2 regions of the Paenibacillus sp. J31P13 genome follow, and region 2 is predicted to be linked to the other one. Evidence: riboswitches for the same ligand, from Rfam matches in the RefSeq annotation. Region 2 holds a riboswitch; the other holds the start of a gene.
The links. Region 2 has a riboswitch for FMN ahead of AC0YOD_RS21895 (DMT family transporter). Riboswitches for the same ligand answer to the same signal wherever they lie in the genome.
Positions count from the first base shown of each region.

Region 1: another riboswitch for FMN. It lies ahead of ribD (bifunctional diaminohydroxyphosphoribosylaminopyrimidine deaminase/5-amino-6-(5-phosphoribosylamino)uracil reductase RibD); the one in region 2 lies ahead of AC0YOD_RS21895 (DMT family transporter).

Region 1 covers NZ_JBWDNR010000002.1:324,627-332,715, reverse strand. The annotation lists gene ribH (6,7-dimethyl-8-ribityllumazine synthase) at 1-96, opposite strand, end outside; gene AC0YOD_RS07675 (bifunctional 3,4-dihydroxy-2-butanone-4-phosphate synthase/GTP cyclohydrolase II) at 118-1,353, opposite strand; gene ribE (riboflavin synthase) at 2,381-3,040, opposite strand; gene ribD (bifunctional diaminohydroxyphosphoribosylaminopyrimidine deaminase/5-amino-6-(5-phosphoribosylamino)uracil reductase RibD) at 3,154-4,257, opposite strand; FMN riboswitch at 4,479-4,685, opposite strand; gene AC0YOD_RS07660 (peptidylprolyl isomerase) at 4,719-5,150, opposite strand; gene lysA (diaminopimelate decarboxylase) at 5,204-6,535, opposite strand; gene AC0YOD_RS07650 (spore germination protein) at 6,675-8,089, opposite strand, start outside.
Region 2 covers NZ_JBWDNR010000007.1:177,979-186,067, forward strand. The annotation lists gene AC0YOD_RS21885 (hypothetical protein) at 1-32, opposite strand, end outside; gene AC0YOD_RS21890 (RNA polymerase sigma factor) at 19-576, opposite strand; gene AC0YOD_RS21895 (DMT family transporter) at 804-1,763, opposite strand; FMN riboswitch at 1,884-2,033, opposite strand; gene AC0YOD_RS21900 (hypothetical protein) at 2,093-2,419, opposite strand; gene AC0YOD_RS21905 (methyl-accepting chemotaxis protein) at 2,685-4,745, opposite strand; gene AC0YOD_RS21910 (PhzF family phenazine biosynthesis protein) at 4,972-5,859, opposite strand; gene AC0YOD_RS21915 (bifunctional metallophosphatase/5'-nucleotidase) at 5,957-7,546, opposite strand; gene AC0YOD_RS21920 (phosphate/phosphite/phosphonate ABC transporter substrate-binding protein) at 7,717-8,089, shown strand, end outside.

The DNA.
Region 1 (8,089 bases), on a different contig from region 2:
TAGAAGCTTGCTGGAAATAAATTCGTTGAAACGACCGACAACTACTCCATATTTTAAACCTTCCGAAACTAAATGTCCCTCATATATACGTGTCATTTGTTTTCTTCCTCTCAACTCTTAAATTTTATAGTCTGTTTCCTCAAAACGCAATAAGTGTCCTAATTTTGTTTTTTTGGTGTGCAAATAATTATTATTATCTTCATTCGCATCCATCTGTATCGGAACCCGTTCAACAATCTCTAGGCCGTAACCTTCCAGACCTTTAATTTTACGGGGATTATTCGTTAATAGTCGCATTTTGCGGATGCCAAGATCCTTCAAAATTTGTGCACCTATACCATAATCGCGTAAATCTGCCGGAAAGCCAAGCTTTAAATTTGCATCGACTGTATCGAAGCCCTCTTCTTGCAGCACATACGCTTTTAATTTATTAATCAAACCGATGCCTCTGCCCTCTTGGCGCATGTAGAGAAGTACGCCGCTGCCTGCCTCATTGATTTGTCTAAGTGCAGCTTCTAGTTGAGGTCCGCAATCGCAACGATGTGAATGGAAGACGTCGCCAGTCAAGCATTCTGAATGCACCCGAACTAACAATGTGCTCTCAGGATCAATGTCTCCTTTAACAAGCGCGACATGCTCTTTATCATCGACCAAATTAGTATAAGCAATAGCACGGAATGTACCAAAATCAGTTGGAAGCTTCACTTCAACCGCACGTTCTACAAGCTTTTCCTTATCATTTCGATATTTAATCATATCTTGAATTGTGATCAGCTTCAAATTATGCTTCTCTTTAAAAGTGATCAAATCTGGCAAACGCGCCATCGTTCCGTCTTCGTTAATAATTTCGCAAATAGCGCCAGCAGGCTCGGAACCGCACATAATTGCGAGATCAATGGCTGCCTCGGTATGGCCAGCACGACGAAGGACACCGCCTGATTTGGCAATTAGCGGGAAGATATGGCCAGGTCTGCGGAAATCGGACGCTTTTGTTGATGGATCAATTAAGGCTTTCACGGTTTGCGAACGTTCGGCTGCTGAAATCCCCGTCGTCGTATCTATATAATCGACTGAGACCGTAAAGGCTGTGCCATGATTGTCGGTATTGTTTGCGACCATCGGCGGCAACTCCAGTTCCTCTGCACGCTCCTGCGTAATGGGAACACATACCAATCCGCGCGCCTCCGAAATCATAAAGTTTATCACTTCTGGCGTTGTTTTGTCGGCAAGCGCAATGAGATCTCCCTCATTCTCGCGATCCTCATCATCCACAACGATAATCGGCTTCCCTAGCTTCAAATCATTTAATGCATCTTCAATTGAATCAAATACGTTTTTATCTGTATTGTGCATATGGGAATTCCCTCCTTTGTGCTACCCAGCTCCCTGTTAAGGGATTCCTACTTATCCTTCAAAGGCATTTACCCATACTCTTTAAGGTTTTTTCTACCATTCCTTTTAAGGTCTCTTTTCATACCATTCAAGGATCTTAACCATGACTTCAAAGGTATTTTTTAAATCTTCTTTGGTTAACCAAGCTTTCCAAGCTTCAAAAACATTTCGAACCCACCCAAACCCTCCCTTCCAAGGGAGGGCTCCGAGGACTGCGTCCTCTGGACACCTGCAATTGGACTAACGTGGCGCACACAGGGATTGTTTTGAGTAATGTTATGCGTTAGCTCGCTTTCGTCCCTGCGGGACACGCTAACTTTGGGTTTTATTACTTTTGGTGATATTGGTGCTATGTTTGTGCGATTGATGCTTTTCATGCTACTGGTGCTGTATTGTACGTTTGATGCTTATCGTTCTATCTGTGCTGTATTGTACGTTTGATGCTTATCGTGCTATTGGTGCTGTATTGTACGTTTGATGCTTATCGTGCTATTGGTGCTGTATTGTACGTTTGATGCTTATCGTGCTATTGGTGCTGTATTGTACGTTTGATGCTTATCGTGCTATCGGTGCTGTATTGTACGTATGATGCTTATCGTTCTATCGGTGCTGTATTGTACGTTTGATGCTTATCGTGCTATTGGTGCTGTATTGGTGCTAGTGATACGATTGAGGCAAATTTATAACTTTTGGTCTACTACACACCAATCACTAACTTCACTTAACCTAACCTTTTGCTCATTTAGTTTCATAATTTGCACTTATAGATAGTTTGAAGATGAAATAGAACACTTTAGTGTCATATGTTGAAATTAAGTGGCGTGTTAGTAATCCGATAAGTGTGATTTTAAGGCTTTTACTTCAAATTATGACACTAATAACGCAAAACAACAGACAAGACTAGCATTAGTTTCAGAATTTGATGCTATCACTACGTCGCATGTTCTGCAGGAACAAGTGAAAGCAGCATTTGAAGATAATATTTAATTTATAAAAATCCATTTTCCATTAAAAATGAAGTAGTTAGTTTAGATTTAGAATCAACAGCTTCGGGTTGCTTGAAATGAAGCAGATGATCAACATATTTGCCTATGACATCACATTCGATATTGACCTTTTCACCCGCATGCTTGTGCTGAAGGGCAGTTTGACTTAGTGTGTGCGGAATGATGGATACAGTAAAATCATTTGTTGATGTGTCAACTACTGTGAGGCTTATCCCGTCAATCGTAATGGAACCTTTGGGAATGACATATCTCAGCATGCTCGGATCATTTATTTTTACCCGATAGACAACTGCGTTAGCATCTGTCTCGCGATTAATAATTTGCCCAGTCCCATCGATATGTCCTTGAACGATATGCCCACCGAAGCGAGCACCCGCTTGCATAGCGCGTTCTAAGTTCACGCGATCACCGGGACGAAGCTCGTGAAGACTTGATTTCCGATAGGTTTCCGGCATAACATCTGCTGCAAAGGAAGCTCGATCAAATGATGTTACAGTTAAGCAAACACCGTTAACCGATATGCTATCGCCGAGCATAACACCCTCTGTTACATGAGTTGCTCCAATAACGAGCCGCATCGCCTCACCTTGCTTGGTTATCCCTTTCATCTGTCCCATTTCTTCAACCAATCCAGTAAACATGGCTTCCTCCTAAAGGGTTTGCGAATGCAAACCCACTTCGTAAGCATAAGCTAAGGTTTGTCACTTCGTAAGCATAAGCTAGGGCTTGCGGTCGCAAACCCACCTCATAAACTCTATTTCTTATAAATAGGATAACCAGATACGCAGATATCAGCACCTGCCATTTCTACTTTTACGCGATCCAGTTCAATGGCATCTGCCATTTTCTCGATGCCGGCAAAGGTAAAGGTGCCTGGTGCATCTGCTCCACCAATTATTTTTGTTGCATAGTAGAGTATGATTTTATCGATGAGTCCCGCTTCCAGCATAGCTCCATTTAATTGACCGCCGCCTTCAAGCAAGATCGAGCCGATCTCAAGCTCTCCAAGCTTCTTCATCGCTTCGTGGAGATCAACCTTTGCACCTGCACCGCAAGCAATAACTTCGATGCCTGCGTCTTTCAAAGCAATGTGTTTATTGGAATCCGCTTGACTTGATGTCAGTACGATCGTCCGTATAGTACGATCGGTTACAACCCGCGCATCCAAAGGCAGTCGAAGTGAAGAATCAACAATGATACGGACTGGATCAATTGCAGGGACACTAGCCCGTGTATTTAACAATGGATCATCTGCCAAAACAGTTCCAATACCAACCATGATGGCATCATGCTGATGACGAAGGGTGTGCACCTGCTCGCGAGCTTCTGCTCCGGTAACCCAGCGGCTGTCACCAGTGTGTGACGCGATTTTGCCATCCAACGTGCTGGCTGTTTTTAAAGTGACGAATGGAAGCTTGGTCGTAATATATTTATTAAATTTTTCGTTCATTTGCTGTGATTTTTGTTCCAATACACCTACTGTTACATCGATACCCTCTTCACGCAGTCTAGCTATTCCTCTGCCAGAAACCTGCGGATTAGGGTCCTCGCTTGCCACGACTACTCTCGCTGCTTTCGCATCAATAATTCTTTCGCAACACGGCGGTGTTTTGCCAAAATGACTGCATGGCTCCAGTGTTACATATACGGTAGCACCTTCTGCTTCTTCACCAGCCATCGCCAAGGCGTGTACCTCAGCATGACCTGTTCCGCGCTTCAAGTGAGCTCCCATTCCGACAATGCGTCCATCTTTCACAACCACACAACCAACGACTGGATTGATATCGGTTTGGCCAGATGCTTTTGACGCCATGTCTAAGGCAAGCTGCATGTAATATTCATCGTTTAATATGTCCAAAAACAAAAACACCCCTATCGGCATGCTGACCGAAAGGGGTGATGAGAGAATGAATTTGAGAACTACGACAAAACCGATAAACGTAGTGGGCATTAATTGCCGTCCACTTAGACATCGTTGAAAAAACGATCTCGGTTCGTAAAATACGCTAAATAAACAAGCCTATTGTGTATGTGAAAATAAACACATACAAATAAGCATGAATAAATTAGCTGTCGAAGCTGCTCCTTCTCCCATCCAGACTGTACTGTCGGTCCCGGAGTTACACCAGGTCCACCGTTCCAAATGATTTCTATTAGCTCATGCCATAAGAAAAACATTTAGACCGGGTCACGGACTGACAAGAAATGCAAGGAAAATGGAATCCCATCCCCCTTGCACCACTTGATCACCGCCGGTTAGGAATTTCACCTACCCCGAAGGAAAGCTGCACTTACATATTTATAGTTAGTATCTTAACATTAAATCGTTTCTACTTCAACCTTTTCCATTTTGTCTCCGCCTTTGAAAGCATCAACAAACTCCATACCTTTTGTTACTTTACCAAAAACAGTATGTCCGCCATCCAAATGCGGTTGTGGAGCATAGCCAATGTAGAACTGGCTGCCGCCTGTGTTGCGACCAGCATGTGCCATAGCTAGAGAGCCGCGCTCATGCTTGTTAGGGTTGATTTCACAATCGATTTGGTAGCCAGGGCCGCCAGTACCTGTACCATTCGGGCAGCCGCCTTGAGCGACGAAGCCTGGAATAACACGGTGGAATGTTAGGCCGTTATAAAAACCTTCTGAAGCAAGCTTCTCAAAGTTTGCTACTGTGTTTGGCGCGTCTTGATCAAATAGATCGATTACGACTTCTCCGCCGTTTGCTAGTGTGATTTTTGCTTGTTTTGCCATTGCTGCATCTACCTTTCTTTTATCCGAATAAGACTACGTTACCAATATCGCCCTTATTTCGCAAGGGGAGATTTTTGAAGTCTTGCCGGAATTACGTCATTACATACGATATTTTCAAGCGATTCACGCTTAACTGCAAGGTCGGCTTGACCATCTTTAACAAAAACGACAGCCGGACGACGAATGCGGTTATAGTTGCTCGCCATTGCATAATTATAAGCACCTGTACAGAAAACAGCAAGTAAATCGCCATTTTTCGCCTTAGGCAATTCCAAATCCCAAATGAGCATATCTCCGCTCTCGCAGCATTTACCAGCAATGGATACCGTTTCTTCAATCGGATCATTGGCACGGTTTGCGAGTACTGCCTCATATTGTGATTGGTAAAGAGCTGGGCGAGGGTTGTCCGTCATACCACCGTCAACAGCAATATATTTGCGTACACCTGGGATATCTTTGCTTGTACCAACCGTATACAAAGTAGTACCGGCATCTCCAACCATACTGCGGCCTGGCTCAACCCAAATCTCTGGAAGCGGAAATTCTGCTTTCGTGAAGTTTGTAATAATTGCGCCCGTAATTGCAGCAACATACTCGCTAATTGGAAGTGGAGTATCGCCTTCAACGTAGCGAATACCAAAACCGCCGCCAAGGTTAATAACTTTGAACGTAAGACCAAGCTCGTTACGAACAGCTACTGCAAAGTCAGCAACTTTATCAACAGCCATACGGAAGCCTTCTACTTCAAAGATTTGTGAGCCAATATGGGAATGAACACCCAGAACAATCAGGTTAGTCAAAGTCATAGCTTCTTGAATGGCTTTCTTTGCAGCACCATTACCAAGATCAAAACCAAACTTGGAATCCGTTTGACCTGTTGAAATATAATCATGTGTATGTGCTTCAACGCCCGGAGTAATACGAAGAAGTATGTTTACTTTCTTGCCTTTCTCACCAGCAAGTGCATTCAAAAGCTGCAATTCCATAAAATTATCAACAACAAAACATCCGATGCCAGCATCAAGCGCCATGTTGATTTCATCTGGCGTTTTGTTGTTCCCATGGAAATGGATCCGTTCAACTGGGAATCCAGCTTGCATAGCTGTATATAGTTCACCGTCAGATACAACGTCCAACGATAGTCCCTCTTGTTCAGCAATCGCACACATCGCCATTACACTGAATGCTTTACTTGCATAAGCCACTTGAAACTTAAGTCCAGATGCTTTGAAAGCCTCAACATACTCGCTTGCGCGCTTACGTACAAGAGCCTCGTCCACAATATATAGCGGAGTGCCAAACTGATTAGCCAAATCAGCTACATCACAGCCTCCAATTTCTAAATGGCCATTCTTGTTTATTTCACTAGTTCCATGCAGGTACATATAATTTTCCCTCAGCTTTCTTCTAACTGTACACATATACAGATAGAATGGATAGAATTTGCATCAATAGCAACAGTATAACGCAATCTATCCTCTTGAGAAATGGATAAATCCACATTTCATTTGCATTTTTGTGAATCTAATCCGTTTGAGGCATTCTATCGCTCTGCTGCGGCTTCAAAATGGTCGGTCGAGACCGGTTATGGAGAACCGGTTTGCGAATTAACAATCCAACCACAGCGTTGAAGTCAAATGGAATAAGCGGCCAAAAATACGGACGATTGAAAGAACGCTCGCAAATAAGCAAAAGCAAGATTGCCGTCGTTGCCACGACAAATCCTGGAGGCCCAAATGCTGACACCGCAACGATGAGAACCAGCCTTACAATTCTGTTTGCTAACCCCAGCTCATAGCTTGGCGTAGCAAACATCCCGATAGCAGCTATAGCCATATACAAAATAACTTCATTGACAAAAACCCCCGTTTGAACGGCAATATCTCCAATCAATATGGCAGCAACGAGTGACATGGCTGTAGCAAGAGAGGTAGGCGTATGAACGGATGCCATTCGGAGTAAATCTACCCCAATCTCTGCCAGCAAAAACTGAACAACCAAAGGAAGCTTTCCCGTTTTTGTCGGTCCTAGAAATTCAAGCATAGGTGGCTTTAACTCTGGATGCATGACGAAGAGCAGCCATAGAGGAAGCATGAACAGCGAAGCAAAAATACCGATAAATCGAACCCAGCGCAAATACGTTCCGATAAACGGTGTTTGACGATTTTCCTCAGCATGCTGAACGAGATCAGTATACGTCGTCGGCATTGTCATAACGCTTGGCGAAGTATCTACGAATACTGCAATGCAGCCTTCTAGCAAATGAGCTGCAACTGTATCCGGCCTCTCGGAATAGCGCACTTGGGGGAATGGATTCCAGCCTCGCTTAACCGTAGCCTCCTCCAGTTGCTTATCCGCAAGCGGTAAGCCGTCAATCTTCACCATGCTGATCTTATCCCTTACTGATTTAAGCAGCTCTTTATCAACAATATCATCAATATAAGCGATACATACATCTGTTTGGGTACGGTCTCCTACTTGAATGATTTCGTATCTCAGCTGCGGATCACGCAGTCTTCTTCTTACAAGTGAAATGTTGACCATCAATGTTTCTACAAATCCATCACGGCTTCCTCGTACTACTTTTTCCAGAGAAGGCTCCTCGAGGCCGCGTGTTGGGAAATTTTTTGCATCAATTAACAGAACATTCTCTTCACCCTCAATAAATAACGCGGTGCCGCCCGCCAATACGTTCGTCAGCATTTTGTTCCAATCCTTCTCTGTCTCCACCTGCGCCGCAGGCACGTAAAGATCAAGGAAAGAATGAAGGGCATGTCCAGAAATTTGATCAGGCTGCAAGTATGTTAATCGCGTGAGAAGATCGGTCAGCAGCTTGCCGTCAACTAATCCATTCAAACAGAGCATTGCCGTCCGTTTATCACCAAAGGTCATCTCTCTTACGACAACGTCTAAGCTCTTCTTATATCCAATTTCATTCT
Region 2 (8,089 bases):
TCCGTTTCCCAATGAAGTTCAGCTTTCCCCATAGAACACCTCATCCTTTCCTTTGTACATTTCATTCACTTTATTTCTTGCTCTGTGCAGCCTCACCTTTACTGCCGATTCAGAGATCTGCAGCAAGGCTGCTATTTCTGCTATGGATTGTTGATGGTGTACATATAACGTAATGACTTCTCTAAGCTTAATAGGCAAACTCAAAACCGCCTTCCAAGCGTCCTTTAAGCCTAGCTGTTCAAAATATTCTCTCTCAGCCGAGGGATTGCTGCCTTTTTCTATGATGTAATCGACTAGGGTCACTTTACGTAAAAAAGCTGATCGCCGATAATCAACTGCAATGTTGCGAGTAATGGAAAACAACCATGTCTTCACAGAGGATTCTCCACGAAACGTATCTAGTTTATCGTAAGCTCTCACAAAAACATCTTGTCTAATGTCATCTGCCAGGCTTCGTTGACGTGTTAAGGAGAAAGCAAAATTCCACACATCTTGTCCATACTGTATCATTAGATTTTGCAAAATTTCATTTTTATTATGTCCGCTCGATAAATACTTTAAGTATTCAAAACCCATCTTGCTCACCCCTCATGAATCAGACGTTTGAACGGTAAATAGGTTACATTTATAGGAAATGTTTTTCCTGTGTCTGACTACTTCATGAAATAGAAAAAGAGGAGCTGCTGGTTAGCAGGCTCCTCTTCTATCACGCACTATTTTTGTTGAGCGATATTTATATATCATGCATCCAGCATGTTCATAATAAAACGGTTCCGGTAGACTCCCTTAAGAATTATGGCCGATTACTCGCCTTTACTGCGGGTCATGAGCCACAAAACCAACCAAATAAGGATGAAGCCTAGAAGCTGGCCTACAGTCAGCTTCTGACCAAATACCAACCAGTTCATGCATACGCCCACTGCTGGAAAAGCAAGCTCTGCAAGCGTCGCAAAGAACGCCTTGGTTGACGCCAGCCCCTTGTAATAAAGAAGCATGCTGACTAATCCGGGTATAAAAGCCTGAAATAACAGGTTCACTGCAATCATCGTCAGCGCACTGCCTGATCCGCTAATATTCCAAGCATCCCCGCTTACCAAAAGAACGACGGAAATCAACGGAATAGCCATCAAGAAACGAAGGGAAGTGACGACAGGGAAGTCTAATTTTTTTTGAAGCAGAAACTTACCCATGACGGTCGATCCGCCCCATAAGACAGCCGCTAGGATAGAGAACAAACAGCTTAGTGTACCTAAATCCTTTAGGCCCATCTGGGGTGAATTAAATCCAAACGTCAGAAGATAAGTACCTAGAAGTGCGAACACGATATAGGTTGAAAAATTTTTAGGCAGCGTTTCTTTAAGCATCACACGAGCTAGGATAATAGCAAACAACGGCTGTAATTTCTGTAATAACAAAACGGCATTTGCATTGCCATGAGAGAAGGCCGCAGTAAATAGTATGGTAGCAATAGCCGATCCGCCCCAAGAGATGAAGAGCAATGCGCCAATGACCGCTAGCGATAGTTTGCCAACCAAGGTCTTTCGGTACTTAATCAGCACCGGCAGGGCGTAACAAGCCAATAAAAGATGCTCAATGAACACAATTTGTGTAGAGGTCATACTTTTCAACAATAAAATACGGAAGAGAGGGTCTAACCCCCAAAGCGCAGCTCCTAGCGCCACATACCAAATCCCATTAATACCGCTGGTACGCGAAGAAAGCCAATTCCCGCGTTTACTTTCTAGCTTCAATGCATTTGCCAATCCAAAAACCTCCTAAGGAATTTTGAATTGAACCTTCTGAAAAAGACGAAGCCCCCGTGATAAATCAACGGGGGCATCGACAAACAGACTAGTTGAAAATTGAATTTTCAACAAGCTGTTCTTCACCTTCTCCCATCCGGACTATACCGTCGGCCTTGGAATTTCACCAAGTCAGTCCCAACCTATACAGGCTGAGAGTCGCGGGCTTAAGATACAAACGATCGTATCCTTACCGCCGGTAGGGAATTTCACCCTGCCCCGAAGGTTCATATTCTATAAGATTGAATATTAACATGATTACAGTTTGGCTGGCAATAATCTAAGATAATTTATTTTTTGGCAGCACTCTTATAATGCTCGATTAAATGCTGTAATTCCATCTTCCAAATACCATCTTCTTTCTTTAAGCCGTATGCTACTTTATCCGTAAACGTGCCAACACTTACCGTAATCGTTACAGCTAAAGCATCCTCCTTAGCCGTTTCCTCTTCCACGTCTATGGAATCATAAAATCTAAATCGCACAGCCACATCTTGATCATGATTCATGAGGAAATCATAATACTCTTGTCTAAAAGTGTCTGGATCAGCCAATAAACCATTATTATAGGTGAGAGGATATATGATAGCCGTATCACCATAAGCAACGGCATTCATATAAACCTGTTCGATTCATATGGTCTCCTTTTGTTTAGCGTCATTAACTTTCAAACTCAAACTTACCAAACTTTACCATACTATGTTTTGTGTTACTACATTAACTTCTCGATCAGCGAAGGTGAATCTCTATGTTTATCACAAAAAAAACCTCCCTATGTATGGAGGTTTTTTGCATCTAAGCAACCTTTTCACTCATTTAATTTCTTCAATGGACTCACGTAATAATGAGACTCAGCAGAAACCTCAAATTCCGTCCACAACCCTATTTAACTTTAAATTTTGATGCTTCCACGGCAAGCCCATTTGTTAGTTGATCAATCGTTTCTACCATGTCTGCGAGACGCTGCACGGTTGCCGATTGCTCTTGCATAGTAGCTGTTACTTCCTCAACGGAAGCTGATACCTCTTCGCCTGATGCTGAAAGATTCTGAGCCGACTCAAGGACCTCGTCCTTATCCCTTTCCATATCAGAAACATCATTTGCCATAGCCTTGATTTGTTCGTTAATATCCGTCACGTTCTCCAGAACGGTTGTAAAGGCTTGTTGCGTTTGTCCTACAAACTCATCCTGCTTAGCGGAAATATTTCTAATTTCTTTTACGCTTTGATTATTTTCCGCCACATACATTAAGTTTTGATTGATAATAGCATTAATTTCACTGGATTGCTTGGAGCTTTGTTCAGCAAGCTTACGAATCTCAGCAGCAACAACTGCAAATCCTCTGCCATGCTCCCCTGCTCTTGATGCTTCAATGGAAGCATTTAAAGCAAGCAAGTTCGTTTGTTTTGCAATTTCGCTGATTGCCCCTGTAATTTTACTAATATTCGTTGAGCTTTCCTGAAGCTTCAAGGTTATGGCTGAAATGTTGTGAACCTCTTGTTCATTTTTCTTGTTGATTTCAATGAGGTTTGTGACCATTTCATTGCTGGTATGAAACACCTCTACAATCTCTTCTGCGCTTTCTTTCATGGATTGAGCCTTTTCATTCATAGCAACAAACTTCTCGCCAAAGCCATAAAATTTATCTACGATGTGCTCGGTATCATTGGATTGTGATTCCATTGCTTTTGCAATTTCCATTGATGTAACCGTCGTTTCATTACTCGACTGAGCGGTTTGTTTCGATGTCTCATCCAGTTCTTTCGTGCTGACATTTAAAATCGAAATCGACTTGTTCATATTAGAAATCAGCTCATTATTTTGTCTTACCATACTATTGAAGCTATCAGCCAAGTCCTTAAACTCACTGTCAAACTTACCGCTTGCCGTTACCGTCAAGTCCCCGGAAGCAAGCTGCTTGAACAATTGGGTAAGCTTTAGGATTGGATTTGTAATATTGCGAGACAATACAATTCCTGCTCCAATAGCGACTGCAATAGCTATAATCGTGATCATGATCATTTGCGTGAGCATGGCATTAATGGGACGATTAATATCCGAGTAGCTATCTATAATGGAGACCGTCCAATCCGCATTTGGAATGATGTTATATCGCACGTAATCGGATGCTAAATCAACATCACCCTGTATGATTTCCTCAAGAGCAGTCTGTTTCATGATCCCGTCCAGCTCTGGGTCATCCACTTTTTTACCGACTCTTGTATCATCCACAGAGTTGTAGAGAACCGTTCCGCCTCGACTCGATATCTCTATTTTTCCATTTTTATTTATTTTAATATTTCCGAGTTTATCAATTAAGAACTTACTGTGCACGGTCGAAGCATAGACTCCAATAACCTTATCATTTTCATCCTTGATTGGGTGTGAGAATGCAACAAGCTGTTTGCCGCTGCTCTCTGATACGAAAGCATCACTTATAAAATTTTCGCCTTTCATCGCTTCAATAAAATATTCACGATCTGCACGTGATTGTCCAATCGTATAGTCATCGGTGCTCGCAACGATGATCCCCTGCATATCTATTACGATAAACGAATCATTCCCTTTTGTACCTTGAAAGCTTTTTGCTAAAATAGTATTCGCTTTTTTGAAATAAGGATTGGCATCCGAAAGATATTCATAATCTGACATCGTAGCTTTTTCTCTAAGCTTCAACATATCTAGAAACGTATTATGTACAGAAATCAGATATGCAGCTTGATCCTGAAGCTGAACGGCCGTATAAAGACCTTCCCCGATTCGATCGGCATTCCCTTTGATTTCATCCTTACTTTTTTGCAACAGCAGGTTTGATCCGAGCTGATAAATAGTTGCGGAAGAGGCTAACAACACGACAACTACTAAAAAGCTAATCAGTAAGGGCAATTTAATACGCATAGACATATTACGAATTCGATTGATTATTTCACCTTTTTTGCTCATGATGTCTTCTCTCCAATGTTTAGATTTCTTCTATATTTTTCTCTTTGACCACTTATCTATATCGGAATAAATGGAAAGATAATGAATAGTTGCTTGATTCAAGCTGACAGAGTATATGGGCAGAATAAGAAATCATGGTACAAAAAAAAGCGGGTATTTGATTATCGCTATTAACGATGATCACATGCCCGCTTTTCAAACTATCATAATCACATAAAAAAAACGATTATATCAAAACTTCAAATTCATTAACATAGACAGCATTGCCTGTAATCGCAATGACATTCGAGTTTGTCACGGTTACGCCGATTCTGCCATCCCTTCCGATTTCCTGTCCTTGTTCAATCCATAGATTTAATGTAGAGGGTGACTCCTTAGGCGCCTTGGATATATACCTTTCATAATAAGCTCCCATTACACCAGAAGCCGTGCCCGTAACAGGGTCCTCGATCGTACCCGAAAAAGGCGATGAGAAATGACGAGCATGCATATGTGCATGTACATCATAGGTTTCCAAACAAAAAGGATGAATAGACGCTCTTGGCATTTCCTCTAAAATAGTTGGAAATTGTTTATTGTTTGGTTTCATTCGTTTGAAAGCAGCAAGGCTTTTTATTGGAATTAATAGTGTCCATATACCAGTACTGCCATATAAAGTCGGGAGCTCTGCGTCGATATCTCCTTCCTCAATTCCTATAGAAGATGCTAATGCTTGCATTGATCCATTAAAAGCTTTAAATTGCGGAGCTGCTTGCTCCATTGTTATGTAAAGATCGTCTTTTTCGCTTAATCTAATGGGTAAAATACCTGCTTTTGTTTCTATCGTAAAATCCCGTTTATCACCGAGCAGTCCTTTTGTTTGCAGCGCAAACACAGTTGCCATTGTAGCATGACCGCAAAGGTTTATTTCATGACCCGGTGTAAAAAATCGTATGCGTAAATCTGCTTTATCGGATTTTATAGGAAAAGCCGTTTCATTAAAACCTACTTTTTCAGCAACCTCCAGCATTTGCTCTTCCGTAAGATTTTCGCCTTCCAATACTACACCTGCCGGATTCCCCATATTGGGAATATTACTAAAAGCATCATAGTGATAAATCTTTATTGTTTTCACAAAAACATCTCCCGATTGGATCTTAATTTCACACCTAATGCAAGTCGTTTAGTTCCCCTATTTAATAACGCAAAGATGACTATATAGTTGCACGGCACTAGGTAGCTGAGGCAGCGACAACCTTCCATTTATTTTCACAGCTCGCATGAATACGTTTCTTTTGAAGAAAATAGTTCGCTACCAGCTCCGACATCTCCGTAGCTATCTCCTTGACGACGGGTTTGTTTTTATACATCTCATATTCTCCGCCTCCGCTTGCACGGTAGTTATTCATGACAACCTCGTACTCTCCATCCATCAGCAGCGGCTCTCCATTATAATTCAACTCAACGACTCGCTCACCCATTGGCTTAGCTGCGTTAAGCACATAGTCAATGCCTCCCCACATGTCGTAGTTATAATGTTGGGGTTTGGGCTCCAAATAAGCTGGATTGACTTCAATTTCACCCTCGCTGCTTACTTGGAAATAGGCTGCCGTTTGTTCAAGCGCCGCTCTTATATCTCGCCCTGATAAGCGCAATACGGTTAATGTGTTAGGATACATGAAGTTCGTAAGCACTTCTCTCATGGTCACAGTCGAACCAAACCCTTGCGATTCATTACTGAGCAGCGCAGTATGTGAGATGTTAACGCCAGCAGCATCCATTTGTACGTTGTTAATAAAGGCAGTGAACGGATGGTCAGCCTTTCGGCATTCATGTGCACTGCTAATCGACATATCACCTATAACTTCTCCAATCGGTTGATCCAGCCAAGCTTGTGTTTCCGTCTCAATCGTCTGAGTCAGCGCCAAAATTTCTTCATCCGCATGGGTTGTTTCTTCCGGCAAAATCAGCTCCGCCCGCTTCCCCTTCACCGTCCACTTATCATTCTCTTTGCCCAGTAGAATGCTAATTTTGCCTAGTGCCGCGCCGTTACAGCCTGTCTGAATGATTGTAACACCGTTCAGCTCAGATGTGAGCAGGCGATGCTGATGACCTGTAATTAACGCATCGATGCCTTCCACTTCCGTACACATCGCATAAGCTTGATTCTCTCCCGTCAGCCTCTCTGTAATTTCACCGCTCGCTAGCTCTCTCTCAAACCCTCCATGATAGGAGACCACGAGCAAATCCGGATTTTCTTCCTTATGAATATGGGCGACCCATCGTTTAGCCGTCTCTAAAGCATCGTTAAATCTTAATCCTTTTATATGTTCAGGTGCTTCCCAGTTTGGAATGTAATGTGTCGTCACGCCTAGAATGGCAACTTTAACTCCATGATCTAGTAGCTTTACTATATACGGCTTGCCGAATGCCGGACTATTCGTGTCCTCGCCTACTATGCCAGCAGTTAACCACGGGAATGTAGAATCATTTATTACCTTATGCAGCACACCCAATCCGTAATTAAATTCATGGTTGCCCACAACTGCAGCATCGTACTTCAGCTCATTAAGAACAGCGATTGAGGGATGAATCCCCTCTTTTGCATGAAGATTGAAATAAGAAGCAAGCGGTGTACCCTGTATGAGGTCACCGTTGTCCACAAGCAATAAATCGGCGTTCTTACTCCGCTCCTTTTTAATCAATACTGCTAGCTTTGCCAGTCCGATCCCACGCTCCTCTTGCGTACGATAATCCGTTGGATAAATATAACCGTGAATATCACTTGTCACCAATATGTTGCATTCCATTTCATTATTCATTGCGAAAGCTCCCTTACGGTTTTTAAAAATAATCATAACAGGTTGATTCCTATATTTAATGAAATTGACCTATCTTTACAAAACCTTATCCCCTCGTTTACGGTCCGCTAATAAAAGTTTCATATATTGAGTAAGTAGTAAAAAAATAGAAAACACCTGGAGGGTTTGGATTGAAAAAATTAAGCAAATTCGTATTGCCACTCTTATTATCGGTATCTTTACTTAGTGCTTGCGGTGCCAATAACGGCAACAATTCCGCAAACGGCGGAGCAACAGCAACACCTGGAACGGAAAGCACTCCGAAAGCTACAGAAGAAGCTGCTGTTGGTTATGTACCTGAAACGCTGACTGTACAATTCGTTCCATCCCAGAATGCAGATACATTGGAAGCAAAGGCTAAGCCGCTGGAGAAACTGCTAGGGGACAAGCTTGGTATTCCTGTCAAAGTAAGTATTTCAACAGACTACAATACAATTATCGAAGCGATGGCTTCTAAAAAAATCGATATTGGTTTTCTTCCTCCAACTGCATATGTACTAGCAA